Regions from separate parts of the Roseomonas chloroacetimidivorans genome, predicted to be linked through region 2. Evidence: riboswitches for the same ligand, from Rfam matches in the RefSeq annotation. Region 2 holds a riboswitch; the other holds the start of a gene.
The links. Region 2 has a riboswitch for thiamine pyrophosphate ahead of ACO1BU_RS08870 (ABC transporter substrate-binding protein). Riboswitches for the same ligand answer to the same signal wherever they lie in the genome.

Region 1: it holds a riboswitch for thiamine pyrophosphate, as region 2 does, so the genes downstream of both, thiC (phosphomethylpyrimidine synthase ThiC) here and ACO1BU_RS08870 (ABC transporter substrate-binding protein) in region 2, are expected to answer to the same signal.

The regions. Positions count from the first base shown of each region.
Region 1 covers NZ_JBNBZS010000028.1:8,736-18,025, forward strand. The annotation lists gene pgsA (CDP-diacylglycerol--glycerol-3-phosphate 3-phosphatidyltransferase) at 1-378, opposite strand, end outside; gene uvrC (excinuclease ABC subunit UvrC) at 439-2,640, opposite strand; gene ACO1BU_RS20155 (dihydroneopterin aldolase) at 2,963-3,355, opposite strand; gene ACO1BU_RS20160 (SDR family oxidoreductase) at 3,352-4,128, opposite strand; gene ACO1BU_RS20165 (SDR family NAD(P)-dependent oxidoreductase) at 4,366-5,130, shown strand; gene ACO1BU_RS20170 (SDR family NAD(P)-dependent oxidoreductase) at 5,127-5,822, shown strand; gene ACO1BU_RS20175 (hypothetical protein) at 5,933-6,205, opposite strand; TPP riboswitch at 6,378-6,494, shown strand; gene thiC (phosphomethylpyrimidine synthase ThiC) at 6,588-8,390, shown strand; gene ACO1BU_RS20185 (Bug family tripartite tricarboxylate transporter substrate binding protein) at 8,492-9,290, shown strand, end outside.
Region 2 covers NZ_JBNBZS010000010.1:28,330-37,619, forward strand. The annotation lists gene ACO1BU_RS08825 (MATE family efflux transporter) at 1-822, opposite strand, end outside; gene ACO1BU_RS08830 (hypothetical protein) at 991-1,425, shown strand; gene ACO1BU_RS08835 (peptidoglycan-binding domain-containing protein) at 1,523-2,092, shown strand; gene ACO1BU_RS08840 (alpha/beta hydrolase) at 2,263-3,315, shown strand; gene ACO1BU_RS08845 (fumarylacetoacetate hydrolase family protein) at 3,387-4,229, shown strand; gene ACO1BU_RS08850 (hypothetical protein) at 4,388-4,600, shown strand; gene hpxZ (oxalurate catabolism protein HpxZ) at 4,613-4,993, opposite strand; gene ACO1BU_RS08860 (SDR family oxidoreductase) at 5,007-5,963, opposite strand; gene ACO1BU_RS08865 (PAS domain S-box protein) at 6,176-6,598, shown strand; TPP riboswitch at 6,751-6,856, shown strand; gene ACO1BU_RS08870 (ABC transporter substrate-binding protein) at 6,983-8,560, shown strand; gene ACO1BU_RS08875 (LysR family transcriptional regulator) at 8,706-9,290, shown strand, end outside.

The DNA of each region.
Region 1 (9,290 bases), on a different contig from region 2:
GGCCAGCCGGGTGACCGGCAGCCCGATGCGCAGCCCCGCCAGGTATTCCCGCAGGCCGGAGACTAAAATTTCGCGCAACAGAACAACAATGGCCGGCAGCAGGCCCCAGGGCGAGAGGCGGCCCATCCCCGCCAGCAGCATCAGCGCCGCGCCGACCAGCAACTTGTCCGCGATGGGGTCCAGCATGCGCCCGAAAGCGGTCAGCACGCCGCGTTCCCGCGCGATCTTGCCGTCGAAATAGTCGGTGATCGCCGCCGCCGAGAAGACGGCGCAGGACAGGATATCCCCCACAGGGCTGCGGAGGAACATCAGCCCGACCAGCAGCGGGATGGCCGCGATGCGGGAGAGCGTCAACAGGTTCGGCAGGTCGGTGGGCATCCGAGGCTCCTTGTCGGCACCCCTAGCCCAGAACGGCGCGAGGGGAAACGCGGGCCCTGATCAACCCTCCACCTCATGCCCTGCCGCATCGGCGGCCAGGGGAGCGGTGAGCGCCTGCGCCCCCTCCTGCGTTTCGTCCTGCGTTCCGCCTTCATCCGGGGCTTCGGCAATCGCGTCCACCGCGGCGGCCTTCGCCCGCCTTCCCCCACGCGGCCGCACCGGCTCCAGCGGGCCGGTGGTGCCGGGGTGGAAATGCTCATAGACGCGCTTCGCGACGGCAGGGCCGATTCCCGGACAGTTCCGGAGGTCCTCCAGCGCCGCGTTCCGCACCCCGCGCGCCGAGCCGAAATGGTTCAGCAGCGCCCGCTTGATCGCGGTGCCGACGCCGGGGATCTCGTCCAGCTCGCTCTTCACCAGGGACTTGGACCGGCCGGCGCGGTGGGTGGTGATGGCGAATCGATGCGCCTCGTCCCGCAGCCGTTGCAGGTAGTAGAGCACGGGGTCGCGCGGCGGCAGTTGGATCGGGTCATGGCCGATCCGGTGGAACCATTCCCGCCCGGCATCCCGGTCCGGTCCCTTGGCGACGGCCACCAGCGGCACGTCGTGGATGCCCATTTCGGTCAGGATCTCCCGCGCGGCATTGAGCTGGCCGATGCCGCCATCGATCAGTACGAGGTCAGGCCATGTGCCGCTCTCGCGCTCCGGGTCCTCTTTCAGGGCGCGGCCGAATCGGCGCTCGAACACCTCCCGCATCATCGCGAAGTCGTCGCCGCCGCGTGGACCGCCGGTGGATTTCAGCGCGGTGCGGCCAGCTGCATCATGCGCCAATGCCGTCACATCCTCTTGCGCCAGGGGCTCGGTGCCGGTGGCGTCTGCTGGGGCCGGGCCGTGGTCGGCGCCCTTGCGTCCCTTCGGCGCGATCGCCCCTTCACCCCGGATCGAGAACTTCCGGTAGGCGTTCTTGATGAAGCCGGAGGGGCCAGCCACGACCATCACGCCATAGGCATTGGTGCCCTGGATATGGCTGTTATCGTAGATCTCGATCCGCTCGGGCACGGAGGGCAGGTCAAAGAGCTGCGCCACGCCCTGCAGCAGCTCGCCCTGCGCGGCGCCCTCGGCCAGTTTCCGTTCCAGCGCCTCCCGCGCGTTGGTCTGGGCATGCTCCACCGCCGCGCGCTTGTCTCCGCGCCTGGGGTGGTGGACCTCCACCTTGCGGTCGGCCTTGATCGCAAGTGCCTCGGCCACCAGCGCCGCTTCCGGCAAATCGTGGGAGACGAGCACGAGGGGCGGGGGCGGCAGATCGTCATAAAGCTGGCCCAGGAAGGCGGTGATCACCTCCGCCGGCTCCGCATCCGCCCGGATACCCGAGAGGAAGAAGGGCCGGTTGCCGTTGTTGCGCCCGCCGCGGAAGAAAAAGACCTGCACGCAGGCCTGGCCCGCCGCCTGGTGCAGCGCGACGACATCGGCGTCGCCCACATTCTCCATGTTGATGCGGTCGCGGCCCTGCACATGGGTCAGGCCGCGGATGCGGTCCCGGATCGCCGCCGCCCGCTCGAATTCCAGCCGCTCCGCGGCCTCCTCCATCTCCCGCGCGAGGCGCTTCTGGATGGAGGGCGTCTCGCCGGAGAGGAATTGCGTCGCCTCGCGTACCAGCTCCGCATAGTCCTCCTGCGAGACGCGGCCGACGCAGGGGGCGGAGCAGCGGCGGATCTGGTGCAGCAGGCAGGGGCGGGAGCGGCTGTCGAACACCGTGTCCCGGCAGGAGCGCAGCAAGAAGACGCGCTGGAGCGCCGTGAGAGTCTGGTTCACCGCCCAGGCGCTGGCGAAGGGGCCCCAGTAGGAAGCGCCTTTGCGCCGCTCCCCCCGGTGCTTGGCGATCTGTGGATAAGGATGATCTTCCGTGATCACCAGCCACGGATAGGACTTATCATCGCGCAGGACGATGTTGTAGCGCGGCCGCAGCCGCTTGATCAGATTCGCCTCCAGCAGCAGCGCTTCGGCCTCGGAGGCGGTGGTGATCACCTCCAGATGCCGGGTCTCGAAGACCATGCGCTTCAGCCGGTCAGGCAGCTTATGGACCTGGGTATAGGCGTAGACGCGCTTCCGCAGGCTCCGTGCCTTGCCGACATAGAGTGCGTCCCCCTTGGCATCGAGCATCCGATAGACGCCCGGTGAGTAGGGAAGGGTGGCCAGCGCCGTCTCGATCACCTCGCGCCCCTCCATGGGGGGCAGGGGGGTCGTCTGCTCGTTGGAAAAGGCCATCAGGCTTGTTTCCGCTGGGTTTCTCGATGGCCCTCCGGGGTTGTCCCCGGAAGCTGTGGATAAGCTTGTGGAAAGGAACGCGCCACACTGCGCCGAGTACAGGCCCGCAAGGCTTCGCAACGCGCCTGCCCAATTCTTAGGCAAGAAACTAAGTTATTGTTTTCCAAACCCTTTGCCCGGCCTCTGGCTTTCATGCTTCGTTCACATTGACCTTCGGGCCGCATTCCGCAAACCCGGCGAGGCCGGCCGTTACGTCGGGGGATGAAGTTTCTCACTTCAGTGCGACAGGTGTTGACAAAGTCAGAATTGTTGCAGGCTTGCGTCAGCCGCGCCGTCGCTCCACGCTGACTCCGACTGCTCCGACATCCGCTACGATGTCCGGCTTCTCCACGGTCACCCGCACCGCCTCCACCCGCTCATCCTCCAGACAGGCGACGGCGATTCGCTCGGCCAGGGTTTCGGCCAGCTTGGTATGGCCGGCAGTCGCCACCGCCCGCGCGCGGTTGGCCACGGCGCCGTAATCCACCACGCGCTCCAGCCGGTCCGGCCCGACACCCGAGGGGGCGGCGTCGTCGCGCACCAGCAACTCGATTCCGATCACCACCCGCTGCGGCGCCTGCTCCTTCGGATAGATGCCGAGCCGTGCCTGCACCGTCAGGTCCCGCACGAAAACCCGGCGCAAGCCGCGCACCGCGTCCGGAACATAGGTCGTCATTCCTCGGGTTCCCCATGGTCGCGCGCCGGGGACCATTGCAGGTGCTGCCCCCCGTCGAGCGCGATCATCTGCCCGGTCATTGCTGGCAGTGAAAGGATGGCCAGCACCGTCTGCACCACCTCCTCAGGGCTCGACCCGCGGCGGAGCGGCGTGCTCTCGCATTGCGCATGGAACTGCGCCTCGCTCTGGCGCGCGCTGGGCAGGGTGGGGCCGGGGCCGATCCCGTTCACCCGGATGCGCGGCGCGAGGGCCAGGGCCAGGGACTGCGTCATCGCCCAGAGCCCGGCCTTGGAAATGGTGTAGCTAACGAAATGTGGCGTCAGCGACAGCACGCGCTGGTCCAGCATGTTCACCACCGCGCCCTCGGCTCCATCGGGAAGGGCGAGGGCCATGGCCTGGGTCAGCACGAAGGGCGCGCGGAGATTCGGCTCCAGATGCATGTCCCAACTCTCGCGGGTCGCGTCGTCCCATTCGTCGCGTTCGAAGCGGGAGGCGTTGTTCACCAGCACGCCGATCGGCCCCAGCTTCGCCGTCGCGTCGGGGATCAGCGCCTCCACCTCCGCCTCCCGCGCCAGATCGGCGCGCAGCGCCACGGCGTTCCGGCCCATGGCACGGATTGCCTCCACGACCTCGTCCGCCTCCGCCGCGCTGTGCCCATGATGCACGGCCACGTCGAAGCCTGCCTCTGCCAGGCCAAGCGCGATGGCACGGCCAATTCGTTTCGCGGCGCCTGTGACGAGGGCCGCCCGGGGGATGCTGGGAGCGATTTTCATGAGCGGCCTGAAATAGGGGCGGAGCTGGCCGGGCGGGAGGGGGGATCGGGGCGGTCGATGCCCGGCCCCCGGGGTCGCTCCACCCCGGACGAAGCCGCCGGCGCTGCGGGAAGTCGTTTCGTCAGCCGGTGCGGTGCGATGGTCAAGGGCGAAGCTGGTCCGGATTGTGCCGATACCATGCCTGAATCGGTTGGGGTTCCAGTTGCCCAGGCAGGGCGGCGGTGTCATCGGGGAAATATGGGCGACACGCAGCGCAACATCGGCACGGGCCAGACCCGTAGCGACCTGTCCCAGACGGGACTGGCGGGGAAACGCGCCTTGGTCACCGGCCACCGGAGCGGCATCGGCGCAGCTATCGTGGCCGTGCTGGAGTCCTCGGGTGTCAGGGTGGAGGGGCTCGATCGCCCCGAGCATGACCTGCTCGACATTCCCGCCATCGCCCCCGCTGTGGAGGCCGCTGTCGCGCGGCTGGGTGGGCTGGAGCTGGTGGTGAACAATGCCGGCGACACGATCCTCGGCACTCTGCTCGACACGCCGCTCGCCGAGGCGGAACGCATCATGCGGATCAACTGGCTGGCGCCCTTCGCGGTGATGCAGGCGGCCTTGCCGCATCTGCTGAAGCGGGGCGGGGCGGTGGTGAACATCGCCTCCGACCAGGCGCTGATCGGCAAGCCGGCCTCGGCCGCCTATGGCGCATCCAAGGCTGCGCTGGCGCAGATGACGCGCTCCGCCGCCCTCGACTTCGCGACGCAGGGCATCCGCTTCAACGCGGTGGCCCCGGGCAGCACGGATACTCCGATGCTGCGCGCCGTGATCGCCGACCTCGCCGCCCGTAACCCCGATCGCGTGCCGGGGGACGCCGCCTACACCGCGGCCGTGCCCCAACACCGCTTCGCCCATCCAAAGGAGATCGCTGCCGTGGTCGCCTTCCTTCTCTCTGACCATGCGAGCTTCGTCACGGGCGTCGTGATGCCCGTCGATGGTGGAACGACTGCAGCATGAGCGCGATTCTGATCACCGGCGGCACGCGCGGCATCGGCCTGGCCTGCGCGCGCGTCCTGGCCAAGCAGCAGCACGAGATCATCGTTGCCGCCCGCGGCGCGCCGGATGAGATCCTGCCGGATGGCGTGCGTCACATTCCCTGCGACGTAACCGACCCGACCTCCGTCCGTACCCTGTTCGGCGCGGCCGGGCCCATCCGGGCTGTCATCCTGGCGGCAGGCAGCGCGGGTGGCGATCCAGCCACGCCGGATGAGGGCTTCTGGCGCCGCATCATGTCCGTGAACCTCGACGGCGCCTGGCGCTGCGCGGAGGCAGCCGCCTCTCGCCTGCCGGATGGGGAAGGGCGGATCATCTTCCTCGCCTCCGTCCTCGGCCTGCGGGCCGTGCCGGACCAGGTCGCCTATACCGCGGCCAAGCACGGTGTGATCGGGCTGATGCGGGCGATGGCACTGCGCCTTGCCCCGCGCGGGATCATGGTGAACGCCCTCTGCCCGGGCTGGGTGGATACGGCGATGGCCCGGTCCCGTTGGAACGAGTTGGGCATCACGGCGGAGGATGCCGCGGCTGGCACCCCCACCCGGCGCATCACCACAGCCGATGAGGTGGCGCGCACGGCGGCCTTCCTCCTTTCCCCCGCTGGGTCGAACATCACCGGGCAGGCTCTGGCGTTGGACGGCGGCGCCGCCCTGTAAGGAATCTTCGCGGCTCGCTTGCGCAGGAAGGGCCTGCTCCGGCGCAACGGAGCAGGCCCTTTTCAATACGGTCTGTTCAGGTTTCGGGCCAGATGGCGATCACACGGCGATCACTGGGAGCCGGAGCCGCCCTGGCCGGACGGGTTCGCGATGCCGGGCTCGCCGGCCTGCGGGTTCGGTGGAGCCCCGGCCATGGTGCTCGGGGCGGCAGGGACAGCGGCGGCCCCGGGCGAGCCGGCACCCCGATCAACCGTTACGCCCTGCGGATTCTGCGGCGTTGGGGCGGTGGTCACGGCGCCCGGGGCACCGGGGGACTGGGCGAGCGCCGGGCCGCCGATCAGGCCGGCTGCGAGAGCAAGTGGAAGTCCAAGTTTCCTCATCATGCATTGCTCCTCTGGCTGCGTGCTCTGCCAACGCGGCTTTCTGGGGAGCGGTTACGCCCTGTAAAGGATCCTTAACCCAGCCCCGCTCATCCCTCATTGGTTTCCCTGACCTGCTGTGATCGCAGCTTGGCCATGATTGCTTGACAGGCCGGGCTGGCAGGGACGAGGGTGCGCCCTTCACCAGGGGTGTCCCGACAAGGGGCTGAGATACGGCTGGCTTCGGCAGCGCCGTGACCCGATGAACCTGATCCAGTTCATGCTGGCGTAGGGACGGTGCGGATGCCTGCGGCCCCTCATGGGCTGGCTGTCATGGCCTTGGCGGGTGATCCATTTCCTCCTTCGCATTGGGGCTGGATCGCTGCCGCGAAGGGAGCTCCGGCTCATGCCTCTTGATACTCCGCAGGTCACCACTGCACCGCTGCCGGCCTCAAGGAAGGTGTTCCGGCCAGGCCAGCTGCATCCGGCCATCCGCGTGCCCATGCGCGAGATCACGCTGCACCCGAGCGCTGGCGAGCCGCCGGTCATGGTCTATGACTCTTCCGGCCCCTATACCGATCCGGACGCCGACATCTCCATTGACCGCGGCCTGCCCCGTATCCGTACGGGCTGGATCGAGGCGCGTGGCGATGTCGAGGTCCATGAGGGGCGCGAGGTTCGCCCCGAGGACAACGGCAATGTCTCCGCCGACCACCTCACCCCGGCCTTCCCGGTTCGTCACCGCCCGCTGAAAGCCAAGCCTGGCAAGGCGGTCACGCAGCTTGCCTATGCCCGCGCCGGCATCATCACGCCGGAGATGGAATATGTCGCCATCCGAGAGAATCTCGGCCGCGCGCAGGTGAAGGCGGCGCTGGAGCGCGACGGCGAGGATTTCGGTGCCTCCATCCCCGATTTCGTCACGCCGGAATTCGTGCGGGATGAGGTGGCACGTGGCCGTGCCATCATCCCCGCCAACATCAACCACCCGGAACTTGAGCCGATGGCGATCGGCCGCAACTTCCTGGTGAAGATCAACGCCAATATCGGCAACTCCGCCGTCACCTCCTCCATGGCGGAGGAGGTGGAAAAGATGGTCTGGGCCATCCGCTGGGGCGCGGACACGGTGATGGACCTCTCCACCGGCCGCAACATCCACAACATCCGCGACTGGATCATCCGCAACGCGCCCGTGCCCATCGGCACCGTGCCGCTCTACCAGGCGCTGGAGAAGGTCGGCGGCATCGCGGAGAACCTGACCTGGGAGGTGTTCCGCGATACGCTGATCGAGCAGGCCGAGCAGGGCGTCGACTATTTCACCATCCATGCCGGCGTGCGCCTCGCCCATGTGCCGCTTACCGCGGGCCGCGTGACAGGCATCGTCTCACGCGGCGGTTCCATCATGGCGAAGTGGTGCCTGCACCATCACCGCGAGAGCTTCCTCTACGAGCATTTCGAAGAGATCTGCGACATCTGCCGCGCCTATGACGTGTCCTTCTCGCTTGGCGACGGGCTGCGCCCCGGCTCTATCGCCGATGCGAATGACGCGGCGCAGTTCGCGGAGCTGGAGACGCTGGGCGAGCTGACGAAGATCGCCTGGGCGAAGGACTGTCAGGTCATGATCGAGGGGCCGGGCCATGTGCCCATGCACAAGATCAAGGCCAATATGGACAAGCAGCTCAAGCTCTGCGGCGAAGCGCCCTTCTACACCCTCGGGCCGCTGACCACCGACATCGCGCCGGGCTACGACCACATCACCTCGGGCATCGGCGCTGCGATGATTGGTTGGTTCGGCACGGCGATGCTCTGCTATGTCACGCCGAAAGAGCATCTCGGCCTGCCCGACCGCAACGATGTGAAAGTGGGGGTGATCACCTACAAGATCGCGGCCCATGCCGCCGATCTCGCCAAGGGCCATCCCGCCGCGCGTATTCGCGACGACGCGCTCTCCCGCGCACGCTTCGAGTTCCGCTGGGAGGATCAGTTCAATCTCTCGCTGGATCCCGATACCGCGCGCAGCTTCCACGACGAGACGTTGCCGAAGGAGGCGCACAAGGTCGCGCATTTCTGCTCCATGTGCGGGCCGAAATTCTGCTCCATGCGGATCTCCCATGACATCCGTGCCGAGGCGCAGAAGGAGGGCATGGAGGCCATGGCGAAGAAGTACCGCGAAGGCGGCAGTCTCTACATGCCGGTGAACCCGGGCGAATAGGGCAGTGACGGGGAGGGCGGCCGCGAGACGGCCGCCCTTGCGCCCCGGCACGCCCTCCGCTTCCTTCCCGGCCAGAGGTCACGTCCGGGACTCCCCAACCCATGCGCCTGCCGCGCCGCTCGCTATTGGCCGCTTTCGCGGCGCCGTTGCTTGTTCCCTCGCTTGCCTGGGCCCAGGGCAGCATCCCGCCTGGCTGGCCCGACCGGCCCTTGCGCCTCATCCTGCCCTACACGCCTGGCGGCGGCACGGACGCGGTGGCCCGCGCCCTGGGCGCGCATCTCACCAACGCGCTTGGCCAGCCGGTCGTGGTGGAGAACCGCCCGGGGGCTGGCGGCAATCTCGCCACCGAGCTGGTTGCGGGCGCGCGCCCGGATGGGCTGACCCTGCTCATGGGCAATCAGGGCCCGATTTCGGTGAACCCCACGCTGTTCGGCCGGAACCTGAAGGTGAACCCGCTGACCGCCCTGGACCCGGTCGCAATGGTAGCCGAGACGCCGCTGGTTCTCGTGGTCGGCCCCGCTACCCGGTCGGGTAGCCTCGCGGAGCTGATCGCGGAGGCGCGGGCGAAGAGGGGGCAGATGAACTATGCCTCCCCCGGCAATGGTGCGGCGGGGCATCTGGCCATGGCACTCCTCCTCCAGCAGGCCGGGGTGGAAGCGACCCATGTTCCCTTCCGCGGCGCCGCCCCGGGGCTGACGGATGTGGCTGCCGGGCATGTCGCCGCCATGATCAGCACGCTGCCTTCCGTGGCCGGGCTGGTGCAGGGCGGCGCACTGCGTGCGCTGGCCGTGACCGGAGACCGCCGTGTGGAATCCCTGCCGGATGTTCCGACCGTGGCCGAAACGCTGCCGGGTTACCGCGTCACCGCCTGGTACGGGATCCTGGTTCCCCATGGCACGC
Region 2 (9,290 bases):
GAAGGCGCCCATGACGAGACCCACCGCGCTGAACAGCCCGATTTCCAGCAGCATCTGCCCGGTGATCGGCAGGCCGAGCCGGAGCAGCCGGAGCAGCCGCCCCGCATCCAGCCGCCAGATCCGCCCGAACAGGGCGTAGCGCCGCAGCCTCCGGTCCCAGGTGATGAACAGGGCCATGGCCAGGCAGATGAAGCTGTCCGCCACTGCCCCCGCGATGCCCGCGCCACGCACCCCCAGCACCGGGGCGCCGAGATGGCCGAAGATCAGGACCCAGCCCAGCAGCGCGTTCAGCGGCACCGCCAGTAGCCCGATGATCAGGGGCGGCCAGGGCCGCTCCATCGCCGCCATGAAGCCGCGCAGGGTCAGGAACACCCCGAAGGGCGGGATGCCCCAGAGAACGCAGCGCAGGAACGCCTGCGCCGCATCAGCCAGGCCGGGTTCCTGCCCCAGGGCACGCAGCACCGCCCCGCCATGCCAGAGCAGTATCATTCCCGGCAGCGCCGCGAGGAGTGCGCCCCAGGCTCCGGCCCGCACCGTGCGCCGCATGGCCCGCACATGCCCGATGCGCCGTCCCCGTTCCTGCGCCAGCATGGCCGCCGCCGCGAGGGAAAGGCCGAAGCCGGGGGCGAGCATGGTCCAGAACAGGGTGCCCGAAAGCGTCACCGCGGCCAGCGCCTCGGTCGAGAGATGGCCGAGATAGGCGGCATCCGTCGCCAGCAGCGCCATCTGCGACAGGTTGGTCAGCGCCATGGGCCAGGCGAGCAACAGCGTCGCCCGTGCCTCCGCCCACCATCCGCTCCGCCGCATCGCCGCTTCTTCCATGGGGCGCGGTGTAGCTGCTCGGGGGCAGCTTGGCAGGCCATCAGCGGAGATATGATTAGACGCCGCCCCGGCCTCCCGGAATCGTCGCGCCGCGAAGGATCCGGGCGCGGATCGGCAGGGTCCCGCACCATCCTTCATTCCCCCGCGCAGCGACCCAAGGAACCAAGCATGACCAGCGAAGCCGAAAAAATCATGGACAAGCTGGACGCCGAGGCCTGGCCCTTCCTCGAAACCTTCGCGGTCGCTGCCCTGGCCCATGTCATCGAGAGCTGCTTCGAGCAGTGGCAGCAGCCTTTCATGCCCACCAACCTGCCCCTTTCCCCCGATTTTGCCTTCGTGGACCGCACGGAGGGTGCGCCCGGCCTGTTCTGCCGCCTGGAAGGACGGCTGGGCGAGGAGGCGGTCTATGTCCAGAACACCCTGCGTGTCTCCGAGGAGGCGGGTGGCCCGGTCATCCTCCGCAGCGATGTGATCCGGGCGGAGGAGAGCGAGAGCCGGGGCTTCACCCGCACTGTGGCGGAGCCATGGCTGCTTACCGCCTTCGAGAACGGCCAGCGCATCGCGCAGGCCATGGACCTGACCGACGGCAACGATCTGGCCTGACGGCGCCCCTCGCCCCTGCAACCGCGCCCCGAGCTTTCGTGTTCAGGCGGAATATTCCTCTGGTTCAGGCGGAATATTCCTCTGGGAGGCAGGCGCGATGAAGCTTTATGGCATGCTGGTGGCGGGCTTGGTTGCTGCTGTCCCGCTCCTGGTGGCGCCGGCGACCGCGCAGCCAGCGCCCGGCCTGAACTATGTCCAGCCCCTGGGCCCCGCGGCGTTGATGCAGGTGCAGGAGCGGTTGCGGCAGGCTGGCGCCTATACGGGGCGGCCGGATGGGGTATGGGGCCCCGACAGCCAGGCGGCGCTGGAGCGCTTCCAGCAACGGAACGGCATCCAGGTCACGGGCCAGCTCAACCAGGCCACCGCGGCGACACTGGGGCTGAACCCCGCCGAGATCCTGGCGGCCGGGCCCGGACCGGCCAGCGCGGCCGTGCCGGACCCCGGGCCCGGACCGCTCAGCCGTGCGGCTGTCCGCAATGTCCAGGCGCGGCTCCGCGCGCTGGGCTTCTATCGCGGCGCCGTGGACGGCATGTGGGGCGCCGGTACCCAGGCGGCGATCGAGCGCTTCCAGCAGGGCCGTGGCCTCCAGCCCACCGGCCAGATCAATCCCGCCACGGCCCAGGCCATGGGCCTCGACCCCAACAACATCGAGGCACCGCTGCGCTGACGCGGACAGGCCCCGGGGAAGCGCGCCGAGCGCGCCCCGGCGTCCGTCCCGGCCACCATCCGGTTCTACGCTTTGGCACATCGCCTCTGGTCCTGGCGGGTCTTTGTGGCAGGGTGGCGAGACGACGGCCTGCTGTCAGGTGAAGCATGAGCCGTGAGGGGGAGAGACACATGGCTCGTTCCGGCATTGCCCGCCGCAGCATGCTTGCCTCGGCAGCCCTGCTCCCGGCGGCGGCCAGCCTTCCGGGCCAGGCATCCGCCCAGCCGGCCGGGGTCGTGATGGACGAGATGCTCATCCCCGGAAGCGAGCAGGGCGTCCAACTCTATCTCCGCAACAAGAGGCCCGAGACGCCGCCGCAGGGGCGCAACCTGCCGCCCATCCTTTGCGTGCACGGCGCCACCTACCCGGCCAGCACGGGGTTCGACCTGCCGCTCGCCGGGGTCTCCTGGATGGACTACATGGCCGGGCGCGGCTTCGATGTGTGGAGCCTGGACCTGACGGGCTATGGCCGCTCCACCCGGCCGCCCGCCGATCGCTCGCCGCCGCCGACGCGCGGAGAGCAGGCGGTGGCCGATATCGGCGCGGCCGTCGCGCATATCCGCCAGGCCCGGGGCGCCGCGAAATGCGGGCTGATCGGCTGGTCCTGGGGCACCACCCTCGTCTCGCGCTTCGCGACCGAAAACGCGGCGCTGGTGGACCGGCTGGTGCTCTACGCCCCGCTCTGGCTGCGCGATCCCGATAGCCGGGGCGCGGTTCCGGTACCCGAGGGGCCACTGCCAGCCTATCGCAGCGTGACCCGCGCCCAGGCGCGGGAGCGTTGGATGAGGGGCGTGCCGGACAATAAGCGCGGGGGGCTGATCCCGCCCGGCTGGTTCGAGCACTGGGCCGACGCGACCTTCGCCACCGATCCGGAGGGATCGCGCCAGGTGCCTTCCGTGCTGCGCGCGCCCAACGGGGTGCTGCAGGACCTGCGGGATTACTGGGATGCCGGGAACCCCTTCTACGACCCCGCCAAGGTGACAGTGCCCTCCCTGCTGGTGCTGGGCGAGTGGGACCGGGACACCCCGCCCTCCATGGCCACCACCCTGTTCCCGCTGCTGACGAATTCGCCGGGCAAGCGGCTGGTGATGCTGGCAGAGGGCACCCACAGCATCATGCTGGAACGCAACCGCGGCGCCCTGTTCCAGGCCGTGCAGGTCTTCCTGGAAGAAGCCTTCGCCTGAGAGGAGAATACGGCCGCCGCGGATCATGCTAGGGGACGGCGAACGCCAGACGGGAAGACGGAACGCCCACGATGAAGTTGCTGCGATACGGCCCCCCCGGTGCCGAAAAACCCGGCCTGCTGGACGCATCCGGCACTATCCGCGACCTGTCGGGCATCGTGCCGGACCTCGCCGGCGCGGCCCTGTCGCGCGGGGGGCTCGCGCAGCTCGCGGCGCTCGACACGAATTCGCTGCCCGAGGTGCGGGCAGGCGTGCGGCTCGGGCCGCCGGTGGGCGGCACGCGGAACTTCGTCGCCATCGGCCTGAACTATGCCGACCACGCAGCGGAAAGCGGCGCCGCGGTGCCGAAGGAGCCGATCGTCTTCCTGAAGTCGCTGAACGCGCTGGCCGGGCCAGACGACGACATCGCCATCCCGCCCGATAGCCGCAAGACGGATTGGGAAGTGGAGTTGGCCATCGTGATCGGCACGACGGCCAAGCGCGTTTCCGCGGAATCCGCGCTGGACCATGTGGCGGGCTACGCGATCTGCAATGACGTCTCCGAGCGCGAATGGCAGATGGAGCGCGGCGGGCTCTGGGACAAAGGCAAGAGCGCGGATGGCTTCGGCCCCGTCGGCCCCTGGCTGGTCACGTCGGATGAGGTGCCGGATCCGCAGGATCTGGCCCTGTGGCTGGAGGTGGACGGCAAGCGCATGCAGGACGGATCGACCCGCACCATGATCTTCGACGTGCGGACGATCGTGTCCTACGTCTCGAACTTCATCACGCTGCACCCCGGCGACATCATCACCACCGGCACGCCGCCTGGCGTGGGGCTGGGGATGAAGCCGCCCGTCTATCTCCGCCCCGGGCAGGTGATGCGGCTGGGGATCGCGGGACTTGGCGTTCAGACGCAGCGGACCGTCGCCGGGTGAATGGAGGGGCGGGCGCAACCGCCCGCCCATACCATTGCCGGCACCACGGGAAGCGCGACCGCGAAAGCACTTTTTCAACCAGGGGTGTAACGAAGGTGAATGCCGGGCTCAGGCCCGCCGGATAGGGGGACGCTTCCCCCAAAGCGGCGGGTATTCCCATGTCCCCGGAGCCGACACGAGCGGAACAGGTACTGCGGCGGGTGCGCGAGCAACAGGCGCGCGTCGAGCGGCAGGAAAGGCTGATCATCCTCCTGGAGCAATTGGAGGAGAGCCAGTTGCTGCCCGAGGCACTCCAGCACCTCGCACTGATGCGGAACACCCACCGGATGCTGAGCGACGAGTTGCGGAAGGTGCTTCTTCCCCGGTGCTGAGCCTCGGGGCCGCTACTCCGGCACGACGCTTACATGCGCCGAAACCACACGCCATCCCTCGGGGAAGCGCACCCAGGTCTGGCTTTGCCGCCCCAGCTTCCCCGGTGCGCTCTCCCGCCGGAACATCGTGTTCGCCGTCGCGAAGTCGCGGCCATAGGTGGTGATGACCGTACGCTCCAGCCTCCGCATCAGCCCGACCGAAGGACGGGCGCGGCGAAAGGCGCGGATCTCGTCCATGCCATAGAGGTTCTCGGTGGCGCCGTAGCGGATGGTCTCGGGCGCATCCCGGAACAATTCCTCCAGCACCGGTACGTCATTGGTCACCAGCGCCTGCTCGTAGCGGGCGAAGGCGGCCTCCACTTCGGCCCGGATCTCGGGGATGTTGATCTCCACGCGGAATTTCCTTTCAGCGTCTGCGGCCCAGCCAGAAGCCGATGATCCCGGCCGCGGCCATCCAGGCCTCGGCGGGAACGCGGATGGTCGGCTCCGTCCGGAAGCCGCCATAGACGCCATGATCCGCGGGCGCCGTGAAGAGGTTGCCCTCTGAGACCGCCGCTTTCGGAGCGCGAGCGAGGCCCTTCCGCATTATTCTCGCCATCGCCCGTCCCAGCAGGCCCGGGGCCATGGTGCCGGCCAGGCGCGCGGCCTGGGCCGCCAGCCCCACCACCGCCGCCCGACGCGGGCGGCGGATAAGGGAGGCAATGGCCTCTGCCACCTCGAAGGGAGAGGTAATAGGACCGCTGACATTGATCTGGTGGCCCGTGTGGTTGGCGCCGTGGCGCAGGCCGGGCGTGTCCACCACGCTCGGGAAGACATCGCAGACATGGATGTCCGGCCAGTCCTGCAATTCAGCGCGAAGCGATTCCGTAAAGCCGAGCAGCCCAGCCTTGGAGGCGGCGTAGGACGCCGCGAAGGGGGTGGGCGCCCAGGAGCCGACCGAGAGGGTGTTGATCATGATTCCATGGCGCTGCCGCTTGAACACGGGCAGCACGGCATGGGCGCCATTGACTTGGCCCAGCAGGTTGATGCGGATGGTCTGGGCATGGGTTTCGGCCGGCACCTCATCAAAGGGTCCGATCACGCCGACGCCGGCGTTGTTAATCCAGACATCGATCCGGCCGAAGCGGTCCCGCGCGCCATTGGCCAGGCGCTGCACCGCTGCAGCATCCGTCACATCCGTGGGGATGGCGATGACCTCAGCGCCCAGGCGCTCGCATTCCGCCCGCACCACGTCCAGCGTGTCCTCCCGGCGGGAGGCGAGGACGAGATGGGCGCCGTGCCGGGCCAAAAGCTGGGCGGTGGCACGGCCAATCCCGCTGGATGCGCCGGCGATCACCACGACGCTGCCTTGGATCCGGGGCATGGGCCTTTTCCTCTCGATCGTCTGGTTCTGCCGGGGGTGACAACATTCCGTTGCACCGGGTGACAACGTCCCGTTGCACCGGGGCGATAACCGGGAGCCGGCGCACGGGTTCCAGCCTTGCTTCGACGGCGTGACCTGACGCCCTTTTGAGCGTTGTCCCATACTGGAAGCGCCGTGGATCAATCCGCGGTGTATGCAGCGGAACAATGGGCGTGATCCATCAGGCCTTCGGCCAGACCACGACGGATATAGAGGGCCGCTTCACGCGGGTGGACCGCTTCACCTGCGAGTTGCTGGGCTATGCCGCAGGTGAGTTGCTGGGGCGAAGCATCCGAGACATCACGCATCCCGAGGACTGGCCGAGCAACGCCCACCTGCTTGAGCGCCTGATGACCGATGAGGAGCCCTTCACCATCACCAAGCGCTACCTGCGCCGCGACGGAACCACGGTGTGGGTGCAGACCTATGTCACCATGCTGCGGGACACGCAGAACGAGCCCTGCTTCTGCGCGGTGCTCCGGCCGGTGCTGCCCGAGGGCGGGCATCGTCCCCTTCGGCGAGCACCCCCCTTCTTAGCGGTGAACCAGAACCAGGAATGGCGAGCGGGATGCTGGTCCGAGTGCTTGCTGAACTAGGGTTCTCTCCACCATGGCGGTGACACGGCCCCGCAGGACCAGAAGACGCCGGAGCGGGAAGTGAGGTGAGTGGGTCGGGGCGGTGTGACGGGGCGGGTTTGCTGAAATGGAAGCCCCCTTGCACCGCATGCCCTCACCGGCCCATACCGGCGCTGGACATCGGGGGGAGCCCATTCCGGGCTGAGAGGCGGGATATCCCGCGACCCCTGGAACCTGACCCGGTTCGAACCGGCGTAGGGATCGGTGCACCATGACGACGACGCGCCCCGGCCGCGCGAATCCGCTCCTCTGCCCGTCATTATGGGCCGTGGCGCGATCGCCTGAGCCGGCGCGGCGGCCGGCGCCGCCTCCGCCCGTCCCCGGGGTTGGGATGGAGGAAACCCCATGCATCGCCGCTCCCTGCTGAAGGGCACCGCCCTTTCGGCGCTTTCCTTCCCCGCACTTGCCCAGCCAGCCGTCGCGCAGCCCAGCCGGGCCCGCACCCTGCGCTTCGTGCCGCAGGCGGCGCTGACGGCGCTGGATCCGGTCGTGCAGAATGCCACGATCAGCACCACCCATGGCTTCTGCGTCTTCGACACGCTTTTCGCGACCGATGCGAAGCTCAACCCGCGCCCGCAAATGGCATTGGGGCATGAGGTCAGTGCCGATGGCCTGCTCTGGACGGTTCGGCTGCGGGATGGGCTGCGCTTCCATGATGGCGCGCCCGTGCTCTCGCGGGATTGCGTTGCCAGCCTGAAGCGCTGGTGTGCCCGCGACCTGTTCGGCCAGATCCTCGGCCGTACCGTCGCCGAGTGGGGTACGCCGGACGACCGCACCCTGACGATCCGGCTGAGCCGCCCCTTCCCGGCCCTGCTCTACGCGCTGGCCAAGCCTGCCAGTGTGCCGCCTTTCATCATGCCGGAACGCCTGGCCGCCACCGCCCCGGACAAGCCGGTGCCGGAGATGATCGGCAGCGGCCCATGGAAGTTCGTGGCTTCCGAGTTCAACCCCGGCAGCTTCGTCGCCTATGCGCGCAACGAGGCCTATGTGCCACGCGACGAGCCTGCGGAGGGCGCCTCGGGCGGCAAGCGGGTGCATTTCGACCGGCTGGAATGGCATATCATCCCAGACGGAGCGACTGCCGGCGCGGCCCTGCAACGCGGAGAGGTGGACTGGGTGGAATACCCGCTTCCGGACCTGCTGCCCCTCCTCACGCGGGACCGGAACATCAAGACCCAGATCTACGACCCGATCGGCTTCCTGGGCGTGATCCGCTTCAACCACCTGCATCCCCCCTTCGACAAGGTGGAGGTCCGCCGCGCCGTGCGGGACTGCATCAGCCAGTCCGACCACATGGCCGCCGTCGCGGCCCCCGGCGACTGGCGCGAATGCCATGCCCTTTTTCCCTGCACCCTGCCGGGCGTGGTCGAGTTCCCTTCTTCGCCGCGTGACTTTGAGAAGGCGCGCGCCGCCATCCGTGCCGCGGGGGCGGAAGGCGCGAGGGTCGTGGTGATCAACCCGACGGACTTCGCCGCCGTGGCGCCACAGGGAAGGCTGGCCGCCGATGTCTGCCGGCAGCTCGGCTTCCAGGTTGACCTGCAGGAAATGGACTGGGCCGCGATGCTGACCCGCCGCAATTCGCGGGAGGACGCGAATCATGGCGGGTGGAGTATCTATCCCACCAACTTCCCCGCGGCCTCCATTGCTAACCCCGCCGTGAACTCCGGCATTCGCGGGGATGGCCCCACCGCCTGGTTCGGCTGGCCCACCGACCCCGCCACGGAGGCCGAAATCGAGCGCTGGCTCTATGCGCCGGACGCCGCGACGCAGGCATCCGCCTTCGCCGCCGTTCAAAGGACCGCCTGGGACCATGTGGGCTTCGCGCCGAGCGGGCTGTTCGTGTTGAAGACCGGGTTCCGGTCCGACCTTTCCGGCGTCCTGCAAGGCCCCAACCCCTATATGTGGAATGTCCGGCGCGGCTGAGCCGGGCGGCCCTCCCCGCATATGAAAGGGCCGCGGGGAGCCGGCCGGGCCGAATCTATAGACAGGACGAATAGCGCGAGCGTCATCTGGTCGCCGGATACACCGCTCGGATCCCGGTTGTTCCAGAATCCACGTGGAGATATGGATGCACCGCATCCACCCGGTGAATGGAAAAGGGGCGAAGGAACCGATGGCGCAACGCGCGGACGAGGCCGGCCTGCGGCAGTTCGACCTGAATTTGCTGCCCGTCTTCTCTGCGCTCATGCGCGAGCGCAGCGTCACTCGGGCCGCGGAATCTCTGTTCCTGTCGCAGCCAGCCACCTCCTCCGCCCTCGGGCGGCTGCGCGCCTATTTCCAGGATGAACTGTTCATCCGCCATGGCCGCGGGCTGGAGCCGACGCCCAAGGCGGAGGCGCTGATGGAACAGCTGGCGCCCGCGATGCAGACCGTGGCCGGCGCGATCGCCGGCTCCATTTCCTTCGATCCCTTGAAGGATATCCGCACCTTCCGGATCGGCATGAGCGAGGACATCGCCATGGCCATGATCCCCTTCCTGCCGCAACTGCGGAAGGCGGCGCCGTATTGTCGGGTTATCATCCGGGCCGCCACCTACCGCACCATCCCGCACATGCTGGAATCGCGGGAGATCAACACGGCTATCGGCTATGTGGAGGATCTGCCGGCGACGGCCAAGCAACGCGTCCTGCGCCGGTCAGGCTGGCGTGTCCTG